DNA from 3 places in the Brucella sp. IR073 genome. Region 1 is predicted to be linked to each of the others. Evidence: predicted binding sites of a transcription regulator. Region 1 holds the regulator's gene; each other region holds the start of a gene.

Region 1 (7,879 bases):
CATAGAACTGCATCACCATCGGGCTGTCGGAGACGCCATATTTGCGGTTCATAGTGAGATAGGTTGCGAAGCATGTCGCGGTTCCCAAGGGCAGCAGCGACACCCAGCCGAAGATTTCGAAGCTCGGCTGCACCACGATCAGCGTGCCGATGAAACCCACGGCGACGGCGGTCAAGCGCCGCCAGCCCACCTGCTCCTTCAGCACCACGGCCGAGGACAGCGTCAGCAGCAGCGGCTCGACGAAGAAGATGGCGATGGCGTCGGCGAGCGGCATGTATTTGACCGCCGTGAAGAAACAGAGGCTGCCGACGCCCATCAGGGCGCCGCGGATGAGATTGCCGCCGAGATTGCGCGTCGCCAGCCCGCGCCAGCCGCCCATCGCCAAGAGGATCGCGACCGTCAGCAGCGCCTGGATGAAAAAGCGGGAAAAGGAAACGGTCGCCGGCGGCACGCTGTCCATGGTGGAGAGCCATTTGCCGATGGCGTCGAGCAGCGGCAGGAACAACATCGCGCTCGCCATGACGATCATGCCCTTGACATGGGGCTGCATGGCGGGATTTTCCGTCTTTTGCTGCATGGGGGGCCTCAACGCGAACGAGGATAAAGGCCAATCCTTACGCCATTGCTAGAGGCTTCGCCATGGTCCTTTATCGCCCGACCGGCGCGGCACATTTGACTTTTGCTTCCATTCTGCCGCATTGAAGCCTCAAAAAATCCAGGATTTGCCCGGCAAAAGCGGGGAACGTATGGTGAACCTTTGTCCTTTGGCGGCAAAGCATGGCACTATCCGGATGATTCGGACTTTCACTGAACGACTAGAAACGGGGCCGGTCGCACCACATGGACGACAGTAACGATCTTTTCTCGCAGGTTGTCAGCAATGCGCGTGAACGCCAGTCGACGGCCAGCCCGAAGGCGGCTGCGGCTGTTGCCGTGCCATTGAAAGCGGCGCCTGCGCCGGCTCCGCGCGCCGACAATGACGAGTACAATGCCTCGGCCATCCGGGTGCTCGAGGGCCTCGAGCCCGTGCGCCTGCGCCCCGGCATGTATATCGGCGGCACAGATGAAAAGGCGCTGCACCACCTCTTCGCCGAAGTCATCGACAACTCGATGGACGAGGCAGTGGCGGGTCATGCTGACTTCATCGAGGTCAATCTCGATGCCGATGGCTTCCTGACCGTCACCGACAATGGGCGCGGCATTCCGGTGGAAAATCACCCGCAGGTGCCGGGGAAGTCGACGCTCGAAGTCATCATGACCAAGCTGCATGCGGGCGGCAAGTTCGACGGCAAGGCCTATGAGACCTCGGGCGGCCTCCACGGCGTCGGCGTCTCTGTCGTCAATGCGCTCTCGGATTTTCTCGAAGTCGAGGTAGCACGCGGGCGAAAGCTCTACCGTCAGCGCTTCTCGCGCGGCATTCCGCAAGGCGGCCTTGAGGAACTCGGCGAGGTGCACAACCGTCGCGGCACGCGGGTGCGCTTCCATCCGGATGCGGATATTTTCGGCAAGAACGCCCGGTTCGATCCGGCGCGGCTCTATCGCATGGCGCGCTCGAAGGCCTATCTCTTCGGCGGCGTCGAGATTCGCTGGAGCTGCGACCCCTCGCTGCTCGACCCGAAGAAGGATACGCCGGAAAAGGCCGTCTTCCATTTTCCGGGCGGGCTGAAAGACTATCTCGCCGCCTCGCTCGACGGGGAATATCAGGTCACGCGCGAAATCTTCGCCGGCAAGACCGAAAAGCAGGGCGGCCATGGCGCGGTGGAATGGGCCATCACCTGGCATGGCGGCGACGGCTTCGTCAATTCATACTGTAATACTATTCCCACGGCCGAAGGCGGCACGCATGAGGCGGGCTTCCGCCTCGCCATCACGCGCGGCCTGAAAGCCTATGCGGAGCTCACCAACAACAAGCGCGCCTCGATCATCACCACCGACGATGTGATGATATCGGCGGCGGCGATGCTCTCCGTCTTCATCCGCGAGCCGGAATTCGTCGGCCAGACCAAGGACCGGCTGGCGACGACGGAAGCGCAGCGTATCGTTGAGAACGCGATCCGTGATCCGTTCGACCATTGGCTCGCCGCCTCGCCGCAGGAGGCTTCCAAGCTGCTCGACTGGGTGGTCGAGCGCGCCGAGGAGCGCGTGCGCCGGCGGCAGGAAAAGGAGACGGTACGCAAGAGCGCCACGCGCAAGCTGCGCCTGCCCGGAAAGCTCGCCGACTGCACGCAGAACGCGGCGGCGGGCGCGGAAATCTTCATTGTCGAGGGCGACTCGGCCGGCGGCTCCGCCAAGCAAGCGCGGGACCGTGCCACCCAGGCCGTGCTGCCCTTGCGCGGTAAGATCCTAAACGTGGCGAGCGCCGGGCGCGACAAGCTCTCCGCCAACCAGCAGATCGCCGACCTCATCCAGGCGCTCGGCTGCGGAACGCGCTCGAAATACCGTGAGGAGGATCTGCGCTACGACCGCATCATCATCATGACCGACGCGGACGTGGACGGCGCGCATATCGCCTCGCTGCTCATCACCTTTTTCTATCAGGAGATGACGGACCTGATCCGCGGCGGCCATCTCTACCTCGCCGTTCCCCCGCTCTATCGCATCAGCCAGGGCGGCAAGACCGCCTATGCCCGCGACGACGCGCACAAGGAAGAGCTGCTTCGCACCGAGTTCACCGGCAAGGGCAAGATCGAAATCGGCCGCTTCAAAGGCCTCGGCGAAATGCGCGCCGAGCAGCTGAAGGAAACGACGATGGATCCGAGAAAGCGCACGCTGCTGCGCGTCGAGATCGCCGAGGACACGGCGACGGAAACCCGCACCGTCGTGGACGATCTCATGGGCACCCGCCCCGACGCCCGCTTCCGCTTCATCCAGGAGCGCGCGGCATTTGTGGAAGAGCTGGATATTTAGAGCATGATCCCGAAAAATTGCAGACTTTTCGGACAAGATCATGCGGCAAAACAAAGAGTTAGAGCGTGATGCCCGCACGGGTTTAATCGCATCACGCTCTAATGGGAAGCATTCAAGGCGCTGGCGGCATCCGTCAGCGCCGCTGCTACGGCACGCTCCATAGCCTGACGGTCATCGAACAGCGCCAACAGCAAGGTCGCACCCTCCAGCCGCACAAGCGCATCGGCGGCGACTGTTTCGGCGCGTTCGCGCGGCATGATTTCGGCTAAAATCCCGCTCAGGCGATCCCGCAACGCCTGAAAAAAATCCCGTACGGCTTTCTTCGCTATCGGCGTTTCGTCGCCGATGCCATAAGCGAGGTGCAAACCCACGCACCGCTTCACGTCCATGAGACCGGCTGCGATAGACCGGATGGCCGCCTCGTAGGCGTCACTCCAGTCCGTCCCGTTCACGTCCCGACGTGCGAATGTATCATTATAGGTCATCTCCAGGACCACGGGAACCAACGCCTCCTTGTTTGGAAAGCGCATGTAGAGCGATGCCTTCTTGAGCCCCACCCGACTGGCAAGATCTTGCATCGAGGCTCCAGCATAACCTTTTTCTCGGAACAGCTCCCGCGCCGCGAGAATGATTTCTTCCCTGGTTGCCTTCATTCGAACACTCCCTCTTAGAGCGCGATGCAATCGCGCTCTAACTCTTTGTTTTTCCGCATGATCTTTATCCGAAAAGTCTGCAACTTTTCTGGATCATGCTCTAAGGCCGAAGCCGGAACGCATTTCCCGCCCGATATCAACTATCAAAAAAGATGCCTATTTACAACCGACCGTTCGGTAGTATTTGTATGGGTGCCTAGGATGCGCGGTTGGCGCAAACCCAACCTGCCGATTGGAGAAATGTCATGACGGTGAGTTATAAATCTCAGCAAGTGGGAGACGTGAATGTATTTTATAGGGAGGCGGGCGCAAGGAACGCTCCAGTCCTTCTGCTGCTGCACGGCTTTCCCTCGTCCAGTCATATGTTCCGCGAGCTTATGCCTCAGCTCTCGGATCGGTACCGCGTGATAGCGCCAGACTTTCCCGGTTTCGGCCATACGCAAAGCCCGGCGCGCGGTACGTTCGATTTTACTTTCGATAATCTGGCGAAGGTAATCGATGGATTCACACAGGCACTGTCGCTGGACCGCTATGCCCTCTATGTTTTCGACTACGGCGCGCCGGTCGGTTATCGGTTAGCGATGGCTCACCCGGAGAGAGTGACTGCAATTATCAGCCAGAACGGCAACGCTTATCTCGATGGGTTCAGTGACCAGTGGGGGCCATGGGAAACCTACTGGCGGGAGCCAAGCGAGGCAAATCGCGAGGCTTGTCGCGCTTCGCTTTCGCCTGACGTGATCGAAAACTGGCAGTATCGCACCGGAACGGACCCGCAACGCCTCGGCCCCGACGGCTATATGCTCGACATCGCCCTGATGGCCCGCCCTGGCGCGGAGGAAATTCAGCTGGATCTGATTCTCGACTATCGCAGCAATCTTGACCGGTATCCGCAATTCCAAGCGTATTTCCGCACCTATCAGCCGCCCTTCCTCGCAATTTGGGGCCGGCACGATCCGGCATTCATACCCGCTGGCGCTGAAGCCTACAAACGCGACTTGCCCCGAGCGCATGTACACCTTCTCGACACCGGCCATTTCGCATTGGAAACCCACTCCAATGAAATAGCCGGCTTCATTCGCGGCTTCCTCGGCCAAAATCTCTAGCGGCAAGAGCGCACAACAGCTATCCATTCGGTCCGCCGGCAGGTGTCGTTGGATCGAATGGACCTTGGCAGGAAGCTCCGACTGCAGAAATTAATTCATATCTTTTCTCAATTTTAACCAGTTTAAAACGCTTGCGGAACAAGACTGGAACAGATAGTGTTTGTTCTGGGTTTGTTTTTGTTCCGATTCCCTTGAAGGAACCACTCGATGCTGACGCGCAAGCAACATGAACTTCTGCTTTTCATCCACGAGCGGTTGAAGGAAACCGGAATTCCCCCCTCCTTCGATGAGATGAAGCAGGCGCTTGATCTGGCGTCGAAATCCGGCATCCATCGGCTTATCACGGCGCTGGAGGAGCGCGGCTTCATCCGCCGCCTGCCGAACCGCGCCCGCGCGCTGGAAGTGGTGCGGCTTCCCGATTCGATCGCGCCCGGTCTCAACGCACAGAAGAAATTCGCGCCCAGCGTCATCGAGGGCAGCCTTGGGCGTAATATGGCAGCGCAGGCCCCTGCCCGCTCTCGCCCCGCCGCCAAGGCGGATGACGAAGCCGCGCCATCTTCTGCCGTGCAGGTGCCGGTGATGGGCCGCATCGCCGCCGGCGTTCCCATCGCCGCCATCCAGAACCAGACTCATGTCATCAGCCTGCCACCGGAAATGATTGGCCCCGGCGATCATTACGCGCTGGAGGTCAAGGGCGATTCGATGATCGAGGCCGGAATATTCGATGGCGATACTGTCGTCATCAAGCGCGGCGACACCGCCAATCCGGGGGAGATCGTCGTGGCGCTTGTCGATGACGAAGAAGCGACGTTGAAGCGCTTTCGCCGCAAAGGCGCATCCATCGCGCTGGAGGCAGCAAACCCGGCCTATGAAACGCGCATCTTCGGGCCGGACCGCGTGCGCGTGCAGGGCAAGCTGGTGGGGCTGATCCGGCGCTACTGATCCCGGTCGGGCGCGCGCAGATCCGCTCGCTCTGGCAGCCTTCGCCCGGTTCGTTCGCGGTTCAGGGTCTTCTCGGGCAGACCGCGCGCGGCGCGGGAGTGCAGCCGGTGCAGGTTCCATGGCCGTTCCGGCGGACCGATTGCATAGGTGAGTTGAGTTTCGTTTCTCGTCGCGTCCGGCAGGCGGCCTTCGAGCGTTCCCTTGATGGCGAGGTCGCGGAGGGTGATGACGGTTTTCCCTTCGCCGCTGCAAGAGAGGTTCTTGCCGGCGAAGGCGAGAATGACCATGTCGCCGATGGCGCAGGCGATGGTTTGGCCTTGGTGCGCGTCCGTATAAGCGAGCGTCTGGCCGTTGCGCATTTCGGCTATGCAGATGTTGTCCTCGCAGACAAAGCCGTTCGTTCCGGACGAGCCCGAGTTCGTTGCTGGCTTAACGATGCCGGTTGCGTCGTAGGCCTTGGTCCAGTTTTCAATGAGGAATTTCGAGGGCTGCGCGCGGTTGATTGCAAGCGCGCCGTCCGGTATGCGCAGCGCGACGAGGCGGCCATTGTCCGAGAGGATCAGATCAGGGCCGGTTTCCCTGACATAGAAGACAAGCCCCGCCGCGAACAAGGCGAGCGAGGCGGCGCGCAGACGGGTTCTGAGAAACATCGCCAGCACCAGCCCACCTGACCATAAAAGCAAGGTCGAAACCGGCATGATGCCGGGATTGGCATGGGGCGAGACCGCGGCCACCTGATGAGCGATCCATTTCACCACCTCTATGCCCGCTCCCATTACCTGCAAGGGCAGCCATTCAAGGTCGAAGGGCATTGCGAGCAGGCTCAGCACAGCGAAAGGCATGACTGTGACCGATATGACCGGCAGCGCCAACACATTGCCGAGCAGGCCGAGCGGCGCGGTGTTGTTGAAATGATAAAGCGCGAAAATGCCGCTCGCCGTTCCCGCAATCGCCGATGCCGCCGCCGTCGCGCCGACAGAGGCCGCCATCTTGTGGAGGAAACCCCGCACGGCGAAGGACGAGCGCGGCGCATCCTCCTCTGAGTTCCGCCTCCGGTCGATCCACCAGGCAAAGGCGGCGATGAGCGCCGCGGTGGCGGAAAACGACATTTGGAAGCTCGGGCCCAGCAATTCATGCGGCACGAGAACGATGGTTGCGAGGGCGGCAATCGCCAGATTGCGCATGGTGATGGCGGCGCGATCCATCATCACGGCGACGAGCATCACCGCCAGCATGATAAAGCTGCGCTGCGCGGCGACATCCGCGCCCGAGAGCATGAGATAAAAGGCCGACGCCGTAAGCGCCGCGCCCGCCGCATATTTCTTCACCGGATGGCGCATGGCGAGACCGGGAAAGAGCGCAGCGACAGCCCGCACGACAAGCATGACGAGGCCGCCCGCCAGCGCCATATGCAGGCCTGAGATCGAGAGGATATGCGCAAGGCCTGAAAGGCGCAGCGCTTCGTTCGTCTCCTCGCTGATGCCGTCGCGCTGCCCGGAAATCAGCGCCGCGGCAATGGCGCCCTCCTCACCCTCCAGATTCATCACGATACTCGTTCCGATGCCCTGGCGAAGGGCCGAGACCCACAGCGACAGCCGGTCCGCATAGCCCGTTGGAGCGGGAACCGCCACGCTCTTCGGCGTACCCAGGAAGAAGCCGTTCGCACCGATTCCGTTGAAATAGGCATGGAAGGCGAAATCATAGTTTCCGGGCCGCACGGGTCCCGATTGCGCGCGCAGGCGCACGAAGCCTGAGAGCCCTGACCCGATCTCCGCGCTCGCCGGCAGGTCGCGCGCGGAGACGCGGACACGCTCAGGCGCATAGCGCAGCTTTGGGCGCTCGGTGCCAAGCACATCCAGCGTCACGCGCCAGGTGCCATCAATGTTCTGCGCCATGGCGACAATGCGCCCGGTGAGGCGCGTCGTCACATCCGCGCCCAGCATCGGTGTCGCGCGCAGCATTGTCTCTGTCTTCGCCGCCACCATCCCGGCAATGACGGCGATGGTGAAGGTGAGCGAATAAGCCATCAGCTGCCGCCTACGCGCCAGAATACGCAAAGCGACGAGAACGGTGAGGCCGGAAAGCAGCGGCTGCCACCGAGGTTCGGAGCCAAGAGAAAAATAGCAGATAACGCCGAACCCTCCGAAAACGGGCAGGAAGAGAAAGCGCGCGCCGAGTTCATCCTCTGTGCCGAAGAGAGCAGCGAAAGACGCCGCAAATGCCCGGACACGTGCGACGATATCCGCGCGTGACGGCAGCGTGAACCGGCGCGGC
Region 2 (7,879 bases), on a different contig from region 1:
AGGACCCCAAGACCGGCGAATACCGCCTGCGCAAGGATTGAGCGGGGTGGAGGTTAGATTGTTTGACCGGCAGTGGGGCAATACCCCCCTCTGCCCTGCCGGGCATCTCCCCCACAAGGGGGGAGATTGGCCTTCATCGATGGCGGCGCTCAATCCTGCAATGTCCGCGATTAGCGAAAGCAGAACTGACAGCCAATCTCCCCCCTTGTGGGGGAGATGCCCGGCAGGGCAGAGGGGGGTAAGCGCGGATGGTATTCCAGTAAAGACCAAGGGTAGCAGCGCGCGAACAGAGGTGAGTGGGCCAAACGCATGAATCACCACGCCGTCCCCCACAACACCATCTCCCTCCTCGCCCCAGCCAAGATCAATCTTGCCCTGCACGTGACCGGGCGGCGCGATGATGGCTATCATCTCCTGGAAAGCCTCGTCGCCTTCGCGGCCTATGGCGATAGGATCGACGTTTCGCCCGCCTTCGCGGACCGTTTCACCGTCAGCGGGCCGTTTGCTCAAGGCATTCCCGTCGATACGGGCAATCTCGTTCTCAAGGCGCGGGATGCGCTTAAAGAGCGGTTTGCCGGGCAGACAAGCCCGGTGGCGATCCATCTCACCAAGAACCTGCCGATTGCATCGGGCATCGGCGGCGGGTCGAGCGATGCCGCGGCGACGCTGGCGGCGCTCAACATGCTCTGGAACCTCGGCCTCGACCTCCCTGCGCTCTGCGGCATTGGCCTTAAGCTGGGCGCGGACCTGCCGATGTGCCTGCATGGGCAGCAGATCGGCTCGCCGCTCATCGCGCGCGGCATCGGCGAGGCGCTGACGTCCCTGCCCCGTTTGCCGAGCCTGCCGATCGTGCTCATCAATGACGGGACGGGGATTTCGACGCCTGATGTCTTCCGGGCGCTCACGTGCCGGGACAACCCGCCGCTCCCCTCGCCAGCCGATTTTCCAGGCATCGAGGCAGTGTGCGCCTATCTCCGCCAAACACGCAATGACCTCTACCCGGCGGCGCTGGCCCTCTCGCCGGCGCTTGGGGGCGTCCTCAGCCTGCTGCGGGAAACCGGAGCCCGCTTCGCACAGATGTCCGGCTCCGGCGCGACCTGCTTCGGGATTTTCCCTGACAATACAGCGGCAGAACGGGCGGCGGTGCATATCAAGGAGCGTCATCCGGACTGGTTCGTGGTGGCGACGCAGACGCGGGCATAGGGTCGGACCTATCTGACCATTACAATCTCCGCCTTCAGCTTTCGCATCGACAGCCCCCGCGCCAGATCCCGCGCACCGTAGCCGGGCTTGAGCAGCGCCGCCGCCTGCTGTCTCGAGATCAGCAGGCCGTCCTTCAGCGGATCGTTGCGGCTGAAAATCCTCGCCAGAAAACGGGGCCGGTGGATAGCCGAGCGGGTGAAGCGGGCTGGGCCGGGCAGGACCTCGATATGGTCGCGCACCGCCTCCGCCCAGCCTTCCAGCAGCCGCGCGCCCGGCTCAAGCAGCAGGAGCCAGTCGCCCCTCGCCTGCCGGACGGCGTCGGCGAAGGACCCGTTCGAAAGAAACACGCAGCCCGCCGCGTCGGCGACGTCGCTTGTGTGATCGCTCGATCCGTGATCGACGATAAGGACGTCGCGCACCAGCCCTTCGACCGCGCCACCCACCAGACCGGCCAGCGTACGAGCAAGCGCTTCCTCGTCATTTTTTGTTTCAATGATCACGGATACCATGCTTCCCGCTTAGCGCATGGCCAGCGAAAACGCCACAATTCCTTCATTTAGCCGCATGATCTTACCTGGAAGTCTGCAACTTTCGGGATCATGCTTGGGCCGCATGATGTTTAGCGCCGTTCTAAAAAAGTTCTTGCTTTGTTCGAAAAGTTCTGGCTTTGTTCCAACTCCTGAGGCAACCTGCCAGCGGAGACGAGGATGGAAGTCATTCACCATGCCGATAGGGCGGCGTTCGGCGAAGGCCGGGCGGACCATGCCAATGCGCTGATCGAGGAAACGGGCCTGCGCATCGATCACGGGCGCCGGCGCGGACGCGGCGCGGGGATCAACCCCTCGGGGCGCTACGAACCGCAGACACGCCATGTCTTCGACGATGGCTGGAGCACGCTGGAGGAATTGCCGCCGTTCAAAACCGACGTGCAGGTGGAGAAGCCGCGCACGATCATCACCCGCAACGATTCCCCCGATATCAATTTCGACCGCTCGATCAATCCCTATCGCGGCTGCGAGCATGGCTGCATCTATTGCTTCGCCCGGCCGACGCATAGCTATATGGGGCTTTCGGCGGGGCTCGATTTCGAATCAAAGCTGTTTGCCAAGCCCGATGCGCCGCGCCTTCTGGAAAAAGAGCTGGCGAAGCCCGGCTACCAGCCCAAGACCATCGCTATCGGCACCAATACCGACCCCTATCAGCCGGTGGAGAAGAAATGGCGCATCATGCGCGAAATCCTCGAAGTGCTCGATGGGGCCAATCACCCCGTTGCCATCGTCACCAAATCCGCCCTGGTGACGCGCGACCAGGACATTCTCGCCCGCATGGCCGAAAAAGGGCTCGCACGGGTGGCGCTGTCGGTGACGACGCTCGACGCCAAGCTCGCCCGCACCATGGAGCCGCGCGCGTCGACGCCGTCACGGCGGCTGCAGGCGATCCGCTCGCTCTCCGAGGCGGGCATTCCGACGGCTGTCATGATGGGACCGGTCATTCCCGGCATCAACGATCATGAGATCGAGCGTATCCTAGACTCGGCCTATGCGATGGGCGCGCGCGGCGCGGGGTATGTGCTGCTGCGCCTGCCGCTGGAAGTCGCGCCGCTGTTCAAAGACTGGCTCTTACGCAACTATCCGGATCGTTACCGGCATGTGATGTCGCTGGTGCGCTCCATGCGCGGCGGCAAGGATTACGACGCCGAATGGGGCAAGCGGATGCGCGGCGACGGTCCCTATGCCTGGGCAATCGGCCGGCGTTTCGAGATCGCGGCTAAACGGCTCGGGATGAACGGGCAACGCGCCCGGCTCAGAACCGATCTTTTTGCGCCGCCGACGAAATACGGCACCCAGCTCTCGCTTTTTTGAGGTGGGCGTGAAGGAACCTTCGCCTCCCTCATGGCTTAATCGCTTGATTTGACAGGATCATCCTGTCCGAAAACATGCCCCGTCTCAGGGGATGAAGCGTAATTAACTGCCTGATCTGTCAGAATGCCTGCAGCTTTCCGTGGATCATGTGCTGATTTTCCTTTCAGGCGCCCGAGCCCCGCGCCTGAATGCCCTCCTGCCGGTCCCCTGCGGGAGGGTCTTGCGGAGAATCGGAAGCAATGCGACTGTTGCCGCACAATGACCCGCGCGCTTACCGATTCTCCGCTTCTCTTCGACATGCCGCTTGTGCCGGATTTTTCCACCGAGCTGCGGCTGATGAAACGAGGCGTGCGTCCCGTCGCCGGAATAGACGAGGCGGGACGCGGCCCCCTCGCTGGGCCTGTCGTGGCGGCGGCGGTGATCCTCGATGCCGGCTCTCTCCCGGAAGGGCTCGACGATTCCAAGCGGCTGACCGCGGCGATGCGCGACAAGCTTTACGACATCATCCTTGCGCGCGCACTGGCGGTTTCGGTGGCGAGCCTCTCGGCGCCAAGCATTGATCGCTCGGACATCCGCAAGGCCTCGCTGGAAGCCATGCGCCGTGCGGCGGCGGGCCTGACGCTCGCGCCCGGCCATGCGCTGATCGACGGCGTCGACGTGCCTTGGGGGCTCTGCTGCGAGGGCAGCGCGCTGGTCAAGGGCGACCAGCGCTCCATTTCCATCGCCGCTGCGTCCATCGTCGCCAAGGTCACCCGCGACCGCATGATGCGGCGTGCCGGGACGCACCACCCCCATTACGGTCTCGAAGCCCATGTGGGGTACGCCACAGAACAGCACCGCGTGGCCATCGAGATCCACGGCCCCGTGCGCGGGCTGCACCGCTTTACGTTTTCGCCGATAAAGGACCGGTTTCGGGTGGGATAGAGTCTGTCAGACACAGGATGAATCTCGAGGCAGACCAAGCCTCTGCCGTCATCCTCGAGCTTGTCCCTGATATCTGCCATAAAAGCAAGCAATAGCGATGACCGTCCTGAAGGCCGTCCCGTTGCAGATTCTCGGGACAAGCCCGAGAATGACGGCCCAAGGCAGCACCGTTTCCGATTATCTCTGACAGACTCTGGTAAGACAACGCCAACCCAGCGGACGGTGGGGAGTCCCCGTAATTGAAGGGCGCCGACTACTCCCTATTCTTGATCGAATCCGTTTTGCCTGAGATCCTTGATTCTGACGATCATGCTGCGCCGGGGATCGTATGGGAGATCTTCAAAGCCGAAACGCCGATAGAACTCCCGCACCCCGTCATCAAGCGGGTGAGTCAGCACTCCGACACATCCAATCGACTTCGCGATATGCACGGATGCCGTCAGGGCATAGAACAACAGGGACCGGGCGATTCCCAGTCCCTGATAGCGGCGGTCCACCGCCAGTTGGCCGAGCAGGAAAATCGGTATGTGCTCCGGTCTGTTGCGCTGCGAGGCTTTCGGCAGATATTCCCGCTCGATGTGGCCGCCGGCCAAGGTAACATATCCTGCGACGGCGTTCTTTTCCGCGTCGCATATGACCGTGGTTCTGGAAATGTCGAGTTGCTGATTGCGCCAGGCATGTCGCCGGAACCATTCGTTCATCGACGCGCGGCCGCAATCGAAACTCTCGCGATCGTCATCCTCGCGAAGCTGACGGGGCGAGGTCAGTCTCGCCATACCGGACGCGTCTTTGCAAGGTCACGCAGAGAGGGGATATCCTTTGGCGGGCTATCCACCCATGCCTCGAACTTCTCCCATTCAGCCGCTGGAATAACCACGTGATTTTGATGAACGAGTTCCAGTTCGGCAGCTTCCACCGCCTTTCGACGGATAAAGTCACTCAGATTGGTGCGTGATTGCTCGGCAGCGGCTTCAAGCAACTCACGTTCCCTCCGCGATACCCGCACGCTCACCGGAGCGAGATTTGCCATGGCAGTATCCTTTCGATCTTCGTATGACAATAGCATACTATTTGACGAATGCGAGTTGTTTCTTGACTGGAGTTTTTCCGTTCATAAACGTCCAAGGCAGAGCCAAACCCTGACCTGAAACAATCCTAAATGCTCGGAATGCGGTGTATGCACCTGGCCGTCCGCACATCACGCAATAAAAAACGCCGCCTAACGGCGGCGTTTTGGTCAAATATCCTTGGAGACGTTCGGCTCAGTTCAGCCGCGCCTTTACCTCATCGACGGATTTCTTGAACAGCTCTCCTGCCGTCTTGACGTCGAGCTTGTCGGCGATGAGCTTTTCCGCCGCGGCGACGGCGATTTCCACTGCCGAGGAGCGCACCGCGTTGACGGCTTCCGTCTCGGCCTGCGCGATCTTTTGCTCGGCCAGCTTGTTGCGGCGGGTGACGTAGTCTTCCATCTTCTCCTTGGCATCCTGAAGAAGAGCGGCAGCCTCGCGCTCGGCGGCGGCTACGATGTCGCTCGCTTCCTTCTCGGCTTCCTTGCGCTTCTGCTGGTACTCGTTGAGGAGCTGCTGCGCTTCCTCGCGCAGGCGGCGCGCCTCGTCGAGTTCATTCCGGATGCGCTCGGCGCGCTCATCGAGCGAGCTGGCGAGGATCTTCGGCACCTTCATATAAACGACGATGCCGAGGAAGATGATCAGAGCGACGAGCGCCCAAAATGTAGCGTCCATTTTCGCCCTCCTTTAGCCGCGCGCGGCCTTCACGGCAGCCGATACGGCGGTCTTGTCCGCCGCGCTGCCAACGAGATGCTCGACGATCCCCGCCGCAGTGTCCTCGGCGATGGCGCCCACATCGTTCATGGCCTTGTCCTTGATCGCGCGGATGCGCGTCTCGGCTTCCGCCAGCTTGGCCTCGAGCGAAGCCTCGATCGCGGCGCGCTCGCTTTCCGCCTTGGCCTTGGCGGCATCGCGGGCTTCCCCGGCGATCTTGCCGGCCTTGAGGCGCGCCTCGGCCAGCGCCTGCTCATAGGCGGCGATGGCATTGTCGGCATCTTCCTTCAGGCGCCCGGCATGGTCGAGATCCTGCGAGATCTTGTTGTGCCGGGCCTCGATCGTTCCGCCCAAGCGCGGGACGACCACGCGGGACAGGAAGAGATAGAAAAGGCCGAAGGTGATGGCCAGCCAGAGGAGCTGCGATGCATAATGGGTGGAATCGAACGGAGGAAAGACGCCGGTATGACCGGCCTCATGCGGCACTCCGGTTTCGGTGTGCACGGCCTCAGCCCCAACAGGGGCGCCATGATCAGCCGCCGGTGCTTCAGCGGGCTGAGAGTGGGTTTCGCTTTGGGCAAACGCCGCGGACACAAACATCCATCATCCCCTTGTAAAAATCCTTGGGGCACGATCTCAACCAAAGTTAAGCAACGTTTGGGATCATGCCCTGACGCCGGTCGCAAGTGCGCGAGGCACTTGTCGCGACCGGCGAATTTGACGCTCGTTGATTAAACGGCGAACAGGAGCAGAAGCGCGATGAGCAGCGAGAAGATGCCCAGAGCTTCCGTCACGGCGAAGCCGAACACCAGACGGCCGAACTGGCTGTCAGCGGCGGACGGATTGCGCAGAGCGCCCGAGAGGTAGCTGCCGAAGATGTTGCCAAGGCCAAGGGCCGTGCCAGCCATACCGAAGCATGCGAGACCGGCGCCGATGTACTTTGCTGCGATGGGATCCATTGTTTAAGCTCCTTTTGAATGGAAATAGCGCAGATTGTTCTGGCGGTCTCCCGCCGGCTAGAACTCAGTGTCCCGGATGTACCGCGTCGTTGATGTACATGCAGGTGAGAACGGTGAAGACGTAGGCCTGAAGGAAGGCCACGAGGAATTCGAGCGCAGTGATCGCCACGGTCATCAGCAGCGGCAGGATCGCGCCGCCAATGCCCCAGACGCTGCCGAGCGCGGCAAGCGACACGACGAAGCCCGCGAAGACTTTCAGCGTGATGTGACCGGCGAGCATATTGGCGAACAAACGGACCGAGAGGCTGACCGGGCGCGACAGGAAGGAGATGATCTCGATCAGCACCACCAGCGGCACGATGATTGCCGGCACGCCTGACGGCACGAAGAGCTTGAGGAAACCAAGCCCATGCTTCCAGAAGCCGTAGAGAATGACCACGCCGATGACGAGAAGCGACAGCGCGAAGGTGACGATGATCTGGCTGGTCACCGTATAGAAATACGGGAAGAGGCCGAGGAAATTGGCCACCAGCACGAACATGAACAGCGAGAAGACGAACGGAAAGAACTTCATCCCCTGCGATCCCGCCGACCCTCGTAACGCCCCCGCCACGAACTCATAGGCCATTTCGGAAACGGACTGGAGCCGTCCCGGCACGAGGCTGCGGCTCGACGTGGTGAAATAGAGGAAAGCGGAAGCGGCCACGACGGTCAGAACCATGAAGGCCGAAACATTGGTGAAGGAGAGATCGACGCCACCGGCGTGGATGGGAATCCATCTGGAGACCTGGAACTGATGGATCGGATCGTTGGCCACCTTAACCTCGTCTGTCGTCCCTGCCCGAAGGCGTTTGCATTACCCGCCCCCAGGGGGAGCCTTTTTATCATCGCCCTGCGCCCGTCCGGGCTGAATGCCGCTGGAAGCGACACGCCCCGTCGTGCGCAGAATATTGAGCACACCGGCAGCGAAGCCGAGGAAGAGGAAGATAATCAACCCCCACGGCGACGTCCCGGCGAAACGGTCGATGAGCCAGCCGAGTGCCGCCCCGACCAGAATGCCGGCGATGAACTCGCTCGACAGCTTCATGGCCTCGGCAACCCCACTAGAAGTCCCCGACCGCTCTCCCGGAGAGTCTGGCTCCTTCAGCAC
Region 3 (7,879 bases), 210 kb from region 1:
ACAGCGTCGTTGCCTGCTGGCCCACCTTGATATAGCCGAGGCCCACATCGAGCAGCGCCTGCAGCTTGTCCCGCACGGCGGGAACGGCGGAGAAGAACTCGACGCCTTCCTCCACCGTCATGTCGAGCACATCGGCGATGGATTTGCCCTTGAAGGTCACTTCCAGCGTCTCGCGATTGTAGCGCTTGCCGTGGCAGACATCGCAGGTCACATAGACGTCAGGCAGGAAATGCATCTCGATCTTGATGACGCCATCGCCCTGGCAGGCCTCGCAGCGCCCGCCCTTGACGTTGAAGGAGAAGCGCCCCGGCTGATAGCCGCGCGCCTTCGCCTCCGGCAGCCCCGCGAACCAGTCGCGGATGGGCGTGAAGGCGCCGGTATAGGTAGCCGGGTTGGAGCGCGGCGTGCGCCCGATAGGCGACTGGTCGATATCTATGACCTTGTCGAGATGTTCCAGCCCGTCGATGCGGTCATGCTCCGCCGGATGCTCGCGCGAGCCCATGATGCGCCGCGAAGCCGCCTTGAACAGCGTCTCGATGAGGAAGGTGGACTTGCCGCCGCCCGAAACACCGGTGACTGCGGTGAATGTGCCGAGCGGGATTTCGGCGGAAACATTCTTCAGATTATTGCCGCGCGCGCCGACGACCTTGATGCGCTTCGCCTTGGAGATCGGACGCCGCTCCGAGGGAACCGCCACCTCGCGCGCGCCGGAGAGATACTGCCCGGTGAGCGATTTCGAATTCGCCATCACCTCTTCGGGCGTGCCCTCGGCAATGATCTGCCCGCCATGGACGCCGGCGGCAGGGCCGATATCGACCACATAGTCGGCGGTCAGGATCGCATCCTCGTCATGCTCCACGACGATGACCGTGTTGCCGAGGTCGCGCAAATGCCGGAGCGTGTCGAGCAGCCGGGCATTGTCGCGCTGGTGCAATCCAATGGACGGTTCGTCCAGCACATAGAGCACGCCGGTCAGTCCCGAGCCGATCTGCGAGGCCAGCCGGATGCGCTGGCTCTCGCCGCCCGAAAGCGTGCCGGAATTGCGCGACAGCGTCAGATAATCGAGGCCGACATCGTTGAGAAAGCGCAGCCGCTCACGGATTTCCTTCAAGATGCGCGCCGCGATCTCATGCTGCTTCTCGTTGAAGGTCTTGTCGATATCGCGGAACCAGGCATCCGCCTTGCGGATCGACATCTCGGTCACCGCGCCGATATGCAGCCCGCCGATCTTCACCGCCAGCGCCTCGGGCTTCAGGCGATAGCCATTGCAGGCGGGGCAGGGGGAGGAGGCCATATAGCGCTCGATCTCTTCGCGCGACCAGGCCGAATCCGTCTCCTTCCAGCGCCGCTCCAGATTGGGAATCACGCCCTCGAAAGTCTTGGTCGTCTTGTAGGAGCGCAACCCGTCATCATAGGCGAAGGTGATTTCCCGGCTGCCTGTACCGTAAAGAATGGCCTTCTGTGCCTCTTCCGAAAGATCGCGCCAGCGGGCGCCCAGTTTGAAGCCATAGGCCGCGCCCAGCGCCTCCAGCGTCTGGTTGTAATAGGGAGAGGACGACTTGGCCCATGGCGCAATCGCGCCGTTCTTCACGACCGCGTTTTCATCGGGAACGATCAGGTTCGGGTCGATGGCCTGCTGCGAGCCGAGCCCGTCGCAGGTCGGGCAGGCGCCGAACGGATTGTTGAACGAGAACAGCCGCGGCTCGATCTCGGGAATTGTGAACCCCGAAACCGGACAGGCGAATTTCTCCGAGAACAGGATGCGCTCATGCGTCTCATTGGCGGATTTATTGGCAGAGCCGCCTTCGGCGGTTTCTTCCGGGGGGAGGGGCTTGTCCGCGAATTCGGCAATGGCGAGGCCATCCGCCAGCTTCAGGCAGGTCTCGAGGCTATCCGCCAGGCGCGAGGCGAGATCGTCCCGCACCACCACGCGGTCCACCACCACATCGATGTCGTGCTTATATTTCTTGTCCAGCGCCGGAACGTCGGCAATCTCATAGAAGGTGCCGTCCACCTTGACGCGCTGGAAGCCCTTCTTCTGCAGCTCCGCCAGCTCTTTCTTATACTCGCCCTTGCGCCCGCGCACGATCGGCGCGGTGATATAGAGCCGCGTGCCTTCCGGGAGCGCCATCACCCGGTCGACCATCTGGCTCACCGTCTGGCTTTCGATCGGCAGGCCGGTGGCGGGTGAATAGGGCACGCCCACACGCGCGAAGAGCAGGCGCATATAGTCGTAGATCTCGGTGACGGTGCCGACCGTTGAGCGCGGATTGCGGCTCGTCGTCTTCTGCTCGATGGAGATGGCGGGCGAAAGCCCGTCGATCTGGTCGACATCGGGCTTCTGCATCATTTCAAGGAACTGGCGCGCATAGGCCGAAAGGCTCTCGACATAGCGCCGCTGTCCCTCGGCATAGATCGTGTCGAAGGCGAGCGAGGACTTGCCGGAACCCGACAGGCCGGTCATGACGATGAGCTTGTCGCGCGGCAGGTCGAGATCGACATTCTTCAGGTTATGCTCGCGCGCGCCGCGTATGGAGATGAATTTCTGATCGCTCATTCGCGCCCCTGCCATCCTGTCTTCGCGAAAGTTCAAGAGATGCCGTTCTTATCACTGGAACAAACATCGAACAACCGACTCCTGACATAAGCCACGCAAATTGTGATGACAAGATCGTTGACGAATGCTCCTGACAGGCACACATTCAATGGTGATCGAAGGCGCGGAATGATGGCCGGATGGACGAGCGGTCATCGCGCAATTCCGCCTTCGGTCGGGACGGGAATTGACAGGAGGAATGAGGCATGAGTCCACCTGATAATTCATCCAAGGCTTAAGCCACCTATAGGTGACACGCTTAAGCCGGCTACTGAAAATTTGGACGATTGATAAGGGAAACGGATGTTTCCTTGAGAACTTGCCGGTGAATCACTACCGGCAAAGAGGGTGATCCCCAATCCGGCCCCGCGCGCCAGGAACATAAGAGCGGCGGGGCCAATCACATGAGTGAATAGCAAAATAGTGAATTGTGAATGGTGGGCTTGGGTTACTCTCTTCACCATTTACCAACTTCCCCTTGCATTTGGCGCAAAAATCTATAGAACAAACATAGAACAATAACTCTGTGGATAGTCAGGGGCGAATTGCCATACGGATGCGCGCCCTGCGCCTCGCTCCTGTATGGTGCGGGGAAACACAAAAGTTGGAGTGGGTTTTATGGCAGGTAGCGTCAACAAGGTCATCCTCGTCGGCAATCTCGGAGCGGATCCGGAAATCCGGCGCCTGAATTCCGGTGATATGGTGGCCAATCTGCGCATCGCGACGTCCGAGACCTGGCGCGACAAGCAGTCGGGCGAGCGCAAGGAGAAGACCGAGTGGCACAGCGTCGTGATCTTCAATGACAATCTCGCCAAGGTGGCTGAGCAATATCTGAAGAAGGGCGCGAAGGTTTATATCGAGGGCTCGCTGCAGACCCGCAAATGGCAGGACCAGACCGGCAATGACCGCTACACGACAGAAGTGGTGCTCCAGAAATTCCGCGGCGAGCTGCAGATGCTCGATTCCCGCGGGGAGGGTGCCGGCAGCGGCGGCGGACGCTTCGAAGGCGGCCGCGGTGGCCAGATGAACGATTATTCCGACCAGGGCGGCTCCGATTTCGGCCGCTCCAGCCCATCGCAGGGCGGCGGTGGCGGCTTCTCGCGCGATCTGGACGATGAGATTCCGTTCTAAGCGGGAGACGATTCAAGCACCCCTATGATGCCAGCCATCCCAGATTGGAATTGGCTGGCATCGCCTGATTTACCGAGTGTGCGCTATTTGGCGAATGCCGAAGCGCATTTGCTATTAGCCAGCGGCTATGCCCAATATTTCGGTGGCGGTGACCATAGCTCCGGCGCATGATTTGGCTGGAGATGACTTATTGTCATCTCGTCCCGCTCCAGTGGCCATTGATCGCATCGTCCGCATCACCCCACCACCAGCGCCTTCACCCCATCCGCCACGAACTGCACCGCCAGCGCGGCGAGGATGACGCCGAGGAGCCTTGTCAGGATCGACCGGCCCGTCTCGCCTAGAAAACGGTCGATCCGTTCACCGAGCAGAAGCACCAGATATGTGGTCAGGATACAGACCAGGAGGATCAGCACCAGCACCAGCCGCGGCCCCGTCTCGGGAAACGAGCCGCCGAGCAGGATCGTCGCCGAAATCGCACCGGGTCCCGCGATGAGCGGGATCGCCAGCGGGAAGGCCGCGATGTTGCGGATGTGATCCTTGGTGATAGCCACCTCGGCGCTCTTTTCCTTCCGCTCCTGCCGCCGCTCGAAGATCATGTCGAAGGCGATCCAGAAGAGGAGCAGCCCGCCAGCAACGCGGAACGCGCCGATGGTGATCCCGAACACGCCCAATATCTGTGCCCCGGCAACAGCAAAGAGCGCCAGCACGCAGAATGAGATGATGCTTGCCCGCAGCGCCACCTGTCCCCGCGCCTTGCGGTCCATGCCTGTCGTGAGTGCCAGAAACAGCGGCGCCAGCCCCGGTGGGTCGATGGTCACCAGCAGCGTGACGAAGGCACTCAGGATTGTGTCGTAGACCATCGGATGCTTTCCGTTGAAAGGGAATTGGGGTGTAAGGGAATAGGTGAGCAGGGAGTATGTTTGCGAATAAAACATACTTTCTTGTTTCCCTGTTGCCTTGCTCCTTCAAGACGAGGCCAATCATGGCCCGAATGTGGCGTATGATTCGCCCATCTTTGTATGCCCGTTTCTATCGCATTGAAATATAAGGCCAATTATCCCCTATGAAAAGGCCTGTTTATTGGTGTTTCTTCCGCGTTTCCGCTATAAGGGCTGGATCGATTCTCGCATGAAAGACCTTTGAACAGTGTCAGATCAAACTCCGCCGACCGGTCCGCAAGATCCCAACGGCATTGAGCCGGTTTCCATTGTCGAGGAGATGCAGACCTCCTATCTCGCTTACGCGATGAGCGTGATCGTGAGCCGCGCGCTGCCCGACGCGCGTGACGGTTTGAAGCCGGTTCACAGGCGCATTCTTTACGCCATGAACGAGATGGGGCTGGACTGGAACCGCCCCTATCGTAAGTCAGCCGGTGTGGTCGGCGAGGTGATGGGTAAATACCATCCCCATGGCGACGCCTCGATCTATGATGCGCTGGTGCGCATGGCGCAGGATTTTTCGCTGCGCGATCCGCTGATCGACGGGCAGGGCAATTTCGGCTCCGTGGACGGCGACCCCCCTGCGGCCATGCGTTATACCGAATGCCGCCTCGAGAAGCTGTCCGAGACGCTGCTTGCCGATATCGACAAGGAAACGGTCGATTTCCAGGACAATTATGACGGCCGCGAGCAGGAGCCGACCGTTTTGCCGGCGCGCTTTCCCAATCTGCTCGTCAACGGCTCCGGCGGCATCGCTGTGGGCATGGCGACCAACATCCCGCCGCACAATCTCTCTGAGATCATCAACGGCTGCATCGCGCTCATCGACAATCCCGCTATCGATCTTCAGGAACTGATGGAGATCATTCCGGGGCCGGATTTCCCGACCGGCGGCATCATTCTGGGCCGCGCGGGCATCCATTCCGCGTATTCGACCGGGCGCGGCTCCATCATCATGCGCGGGCGCGTCCAGATCGAGTCCATGCGTGGCGACCGCGAGGCGATCATCATCACCGAGATTCCCTATCAGGTGAACAAGGCGACGATGATCGAGAAGATGGCCGAACTGGTGCGCGAGAAGCGCATCGAGGGTATCTCGGATCTGCGTGACGAATCCGACCGCGAGGGTTATCGCGTTGTCGTCGAGTTGAAGCGCGATGCCGTTGCCGATGTCGTGCTGAACCAGCTTTATCGCTATACGCCGCTGCAAAGCTCGTTCGGCGTCAACATGGTGGCGCTCAATGGCGGCAAGCCGGAGCAGATGACGCTGCTCGACTTGCTGCGCGCCTTCGTTTCCTTCCGTGAGGAAGTGGTCAGCCGCCGCACCAAATTCCTGCTGCGCAAGGCACGTGATCGGGCGCATGTCTTGGTCGGTCTCGCCATCGCCGTCGCCAATATCGACGAGGTGATCAACCTCATTCGCCGCGCGCCGGACCCTTCGACCGCGCGCGAGCAATTGATGGAGCGCCGCTGGCCGGCACAGGACATCGCGCCGCTCATCGCGCTCATTGCCGATCCGCGCCATGTGCTGAACGAGGACGGCACCTACAACCTGTCCGAAGAGCAGGCCCGCGCCATTCTCGATCTGCGCCTGCAGCGCCTGACCGCGCTCGGACGCGACGAGATCGCCGACGAGCTCAACAAGATCGGCGAGGAAATCCGCGATTATCTCGATATTCTCGCGTCCCGCATCCGCATCATGAACATCGTCAAGGATGAGCTTGCCGCGCTTCGCGACGAGTTCGGCACGCCGCGCCGCACCGAGCTGGGCGAGGGCGGTCCCGAGATGGACGATGAGGATCTGATCGCCCGCGAGGACATGGTCGTCACCGTCAGCCATGCCGGCTATATCAAGCGCGTGCCGCTCGCCACCTATCGCGCGCAGCGCCGCGGCGGCAAGGGCCGCTCGGGCATGGCCACGCGGGAGGAGGATTTCGTCACCCGCCTGTTCGTGGCGAGCACCCACACGCCGGTGCTGTTCTTCTCCTCGCGCGGCATCGTCTATAAGGAAAAGGTCTGGCGCCTGCCCATCGGCACGCCGCAATCGCGCGGCAAGGCGCTCATCAACATGCTGCCCTTGCAGGAGGGCGAGCGCATCACCACCATTATGCCGCTGCCTGAGGACGAGGATAGCTGGGCGAACCTCGACGTCATGTTCGCGACGACGCGCGGCACGGTGCGGCGCAACAAGCTCTCGGATTTCGTCCAGGTCAACCGCAACGGCAAGATCGCGATGAAGCTGGAGGAGGAGGGCGACGAGATCCTCTCCGTCGATACCTGCACCGAGTTCGACGACGTGCTTTTGACGGCGGCGGGCGGCCAGTGCATCCGCTTCCCCGTCACCGATGTGCGCGTCTTCGCGGGCCGCAATTCCATCGGCGTGCGCGGCATCAATCTGGCCGAGGGCGACAAGGTCATCTCCATGGCCATCCTGCACCATGTCGATGCGACGCCCGCCGAGCGCTCTGCTTATCTGAAGCGCTCCATCGCCGAGCGGCGCGCGGAGGGGGCGGAAGACGCGGAAGATATCGTTGTTGTAGGCGAGGATGTAGGGGCTGACGCGGAGCTTTCCGAAGAGCGCTATCAGGAGTTGAAGGCGCGCGAGCAGAGCGTGCTGACCATCAGCGAATATGGCTACGGCAAGCGCTCGTCTTCCTACGAGTTCCGCATCTCGGGCCGCGGCGGCAAGGGCATCCGCGCCACCGACACTTCGAAGACGGACGAGATCGGCAAGCTCGTCGCACTCTTCCCGGTCGAGGCGAAGGACCAGATCCTGCTGGTGTCGAATGGCGGCACGCTGATCCGCGTCCCCGTGGACGGCATCCGCATCGCCGGCCGCTCGACCAAGGGCGTCACCATCTTCAAGCCCGCCGATGGCGACCGGGTGGTCTCCGTCGAGCGCATCTCGGAATCCGAAGGCGACGATGTCGAGGAGATCCAGAGCGAGACCGGCGAAGACGGCGGCGAGGCATAAGAAACAAGAAAGGCGGCGCTTGGGAGAGCGCCGCCTTTCTTTCTTTGGCTGGAGGGCCAGGTAAACTGTTATTTGTGCCGCGGCATGCGGCGAACGGTGCGAATATCGAAGACCGGCTCCGCGATCTTCTGCCGCGCGGCGTTCTCCTCGAGCAGCAGGATGATTGCCGCAACCGTCATCGAGATCATCATGGACAGCGAGAGCAGAAATATCAGCATCGGACTTTCCTTTCGCAAC

What was found. Region 1 encodes LexA, which represses DNA repair genes until DNA is damaged. Its sites were predicted from a motif close to TGTTCNNNNTGTGTTCNG; they were not measured.
Positions count from the first base shown of each region.
Region 2: ACOWVG_RS01705 (PA0069 family radical SAM protein) is a predicted target of LexA. The motif match lies at 1,861-1,878, and genes of this name have one in related genera.
Region 3: uvrA (excinuclease ABC subunit UvrA) is a predicted target of LexA. The motif match lies at 2,613-2,630, and genes of this name have one in related genera.

Region 1 is NZ_JBAKHD010000004.1:245,241-253,119, reverse strand. Features, by position in the region: gene ACOWVG_RS10610 (DMT family transporter) at 1-577, opposite strand, end outside; gene parE (DNA topoisomerase IV subunit B) at 841-2,907, shown strand; gene ACOWVG_RS10600 (TetR/AcrR family transcriptional regulator) at 3,006-3,560, opposite strand; gene ACOWVG_RS10595 (alpha/beta fold hydrolase) at 3,806-4,663, shown strand; gene lexA (transcriptional repressor LexA) at 4,871-5,605, shown strand; gene ACOWVG_RS10585 (ComEC/Rec2 family competence protein) at 5,599-7,879, opposite strand, start outside.
Region 2 is NZ_JBAKHD010000001.1:341,241-349,119, reverse strand. Features, by position in the region: gene ACOWVG_RS01720 (hypothetical protein) at 1-41, shown strand, start outside; gene ACOWVG_RS01715 (4-(cytidine 5'-diphospho)-2-C-methyl-D-erythritol kinase) at 310-1,203, shown strand; gene ACOWVG_RS01710 (glycosyltransferase) at 1,212-1,712, opposite strand; gene ACOWVG_RS01705 (PA0069 family radical SAM protein) at 1,911-3,065, shown strand; gene ACOWVG_RS01700 (ribonuclease HII) at 3,324-3,989, shown strand; gene ACOWVG_RS01695 (GNAT family N-acetyltransferase) at 4,250-4,765, opposite strand; gene ACOWVG_RS01690 (DUF1778 domain-containing protein) at 4,753-5,019, opposite strand; gene ACOWVG_RS01685 (F0F1 ATP synthase subunit B) at 5,252-5,731, opposite strand; gene ACOWVG_RS01680 (F0F1 ATP synthase subunit B) at 5,744-6,370, opposite strand; gene ACOWVG_RS01675 (F0F1 ATP synthase subunit C) at 6,502-6,729, opposite strand; gene ACOWVG_RS01670 (F0F1 ATP synthase subunit A) at 6,794-7,546, opposite strand; gene ACOWVG_RS01665 (AtpZ/AtpI family protein) at 7,586-7,879, opposite strand, start outside.
Region 3 is NZ_JBAKHD010000004.1:30,666-38,544, forward strand. Features, by position in the region: gene uvrA (excinuclease ABC subunit UvrA) at 1-2,557, opposite strand, end outside; gene ACOWVG_RS09565 (single-stranded DNA-binding protein) at 3,215-3,727, shown strand; gene ACOWVG_RS09570 (MarC family protein) at 3,964-4,590, opposite strand; gene gyrA (DNA gyrase subunit A) at 4,877-7,642, shown strand; gene ACOWVG_RS09580 (hypothetical protein) at 7,711-7,860, opposite strand.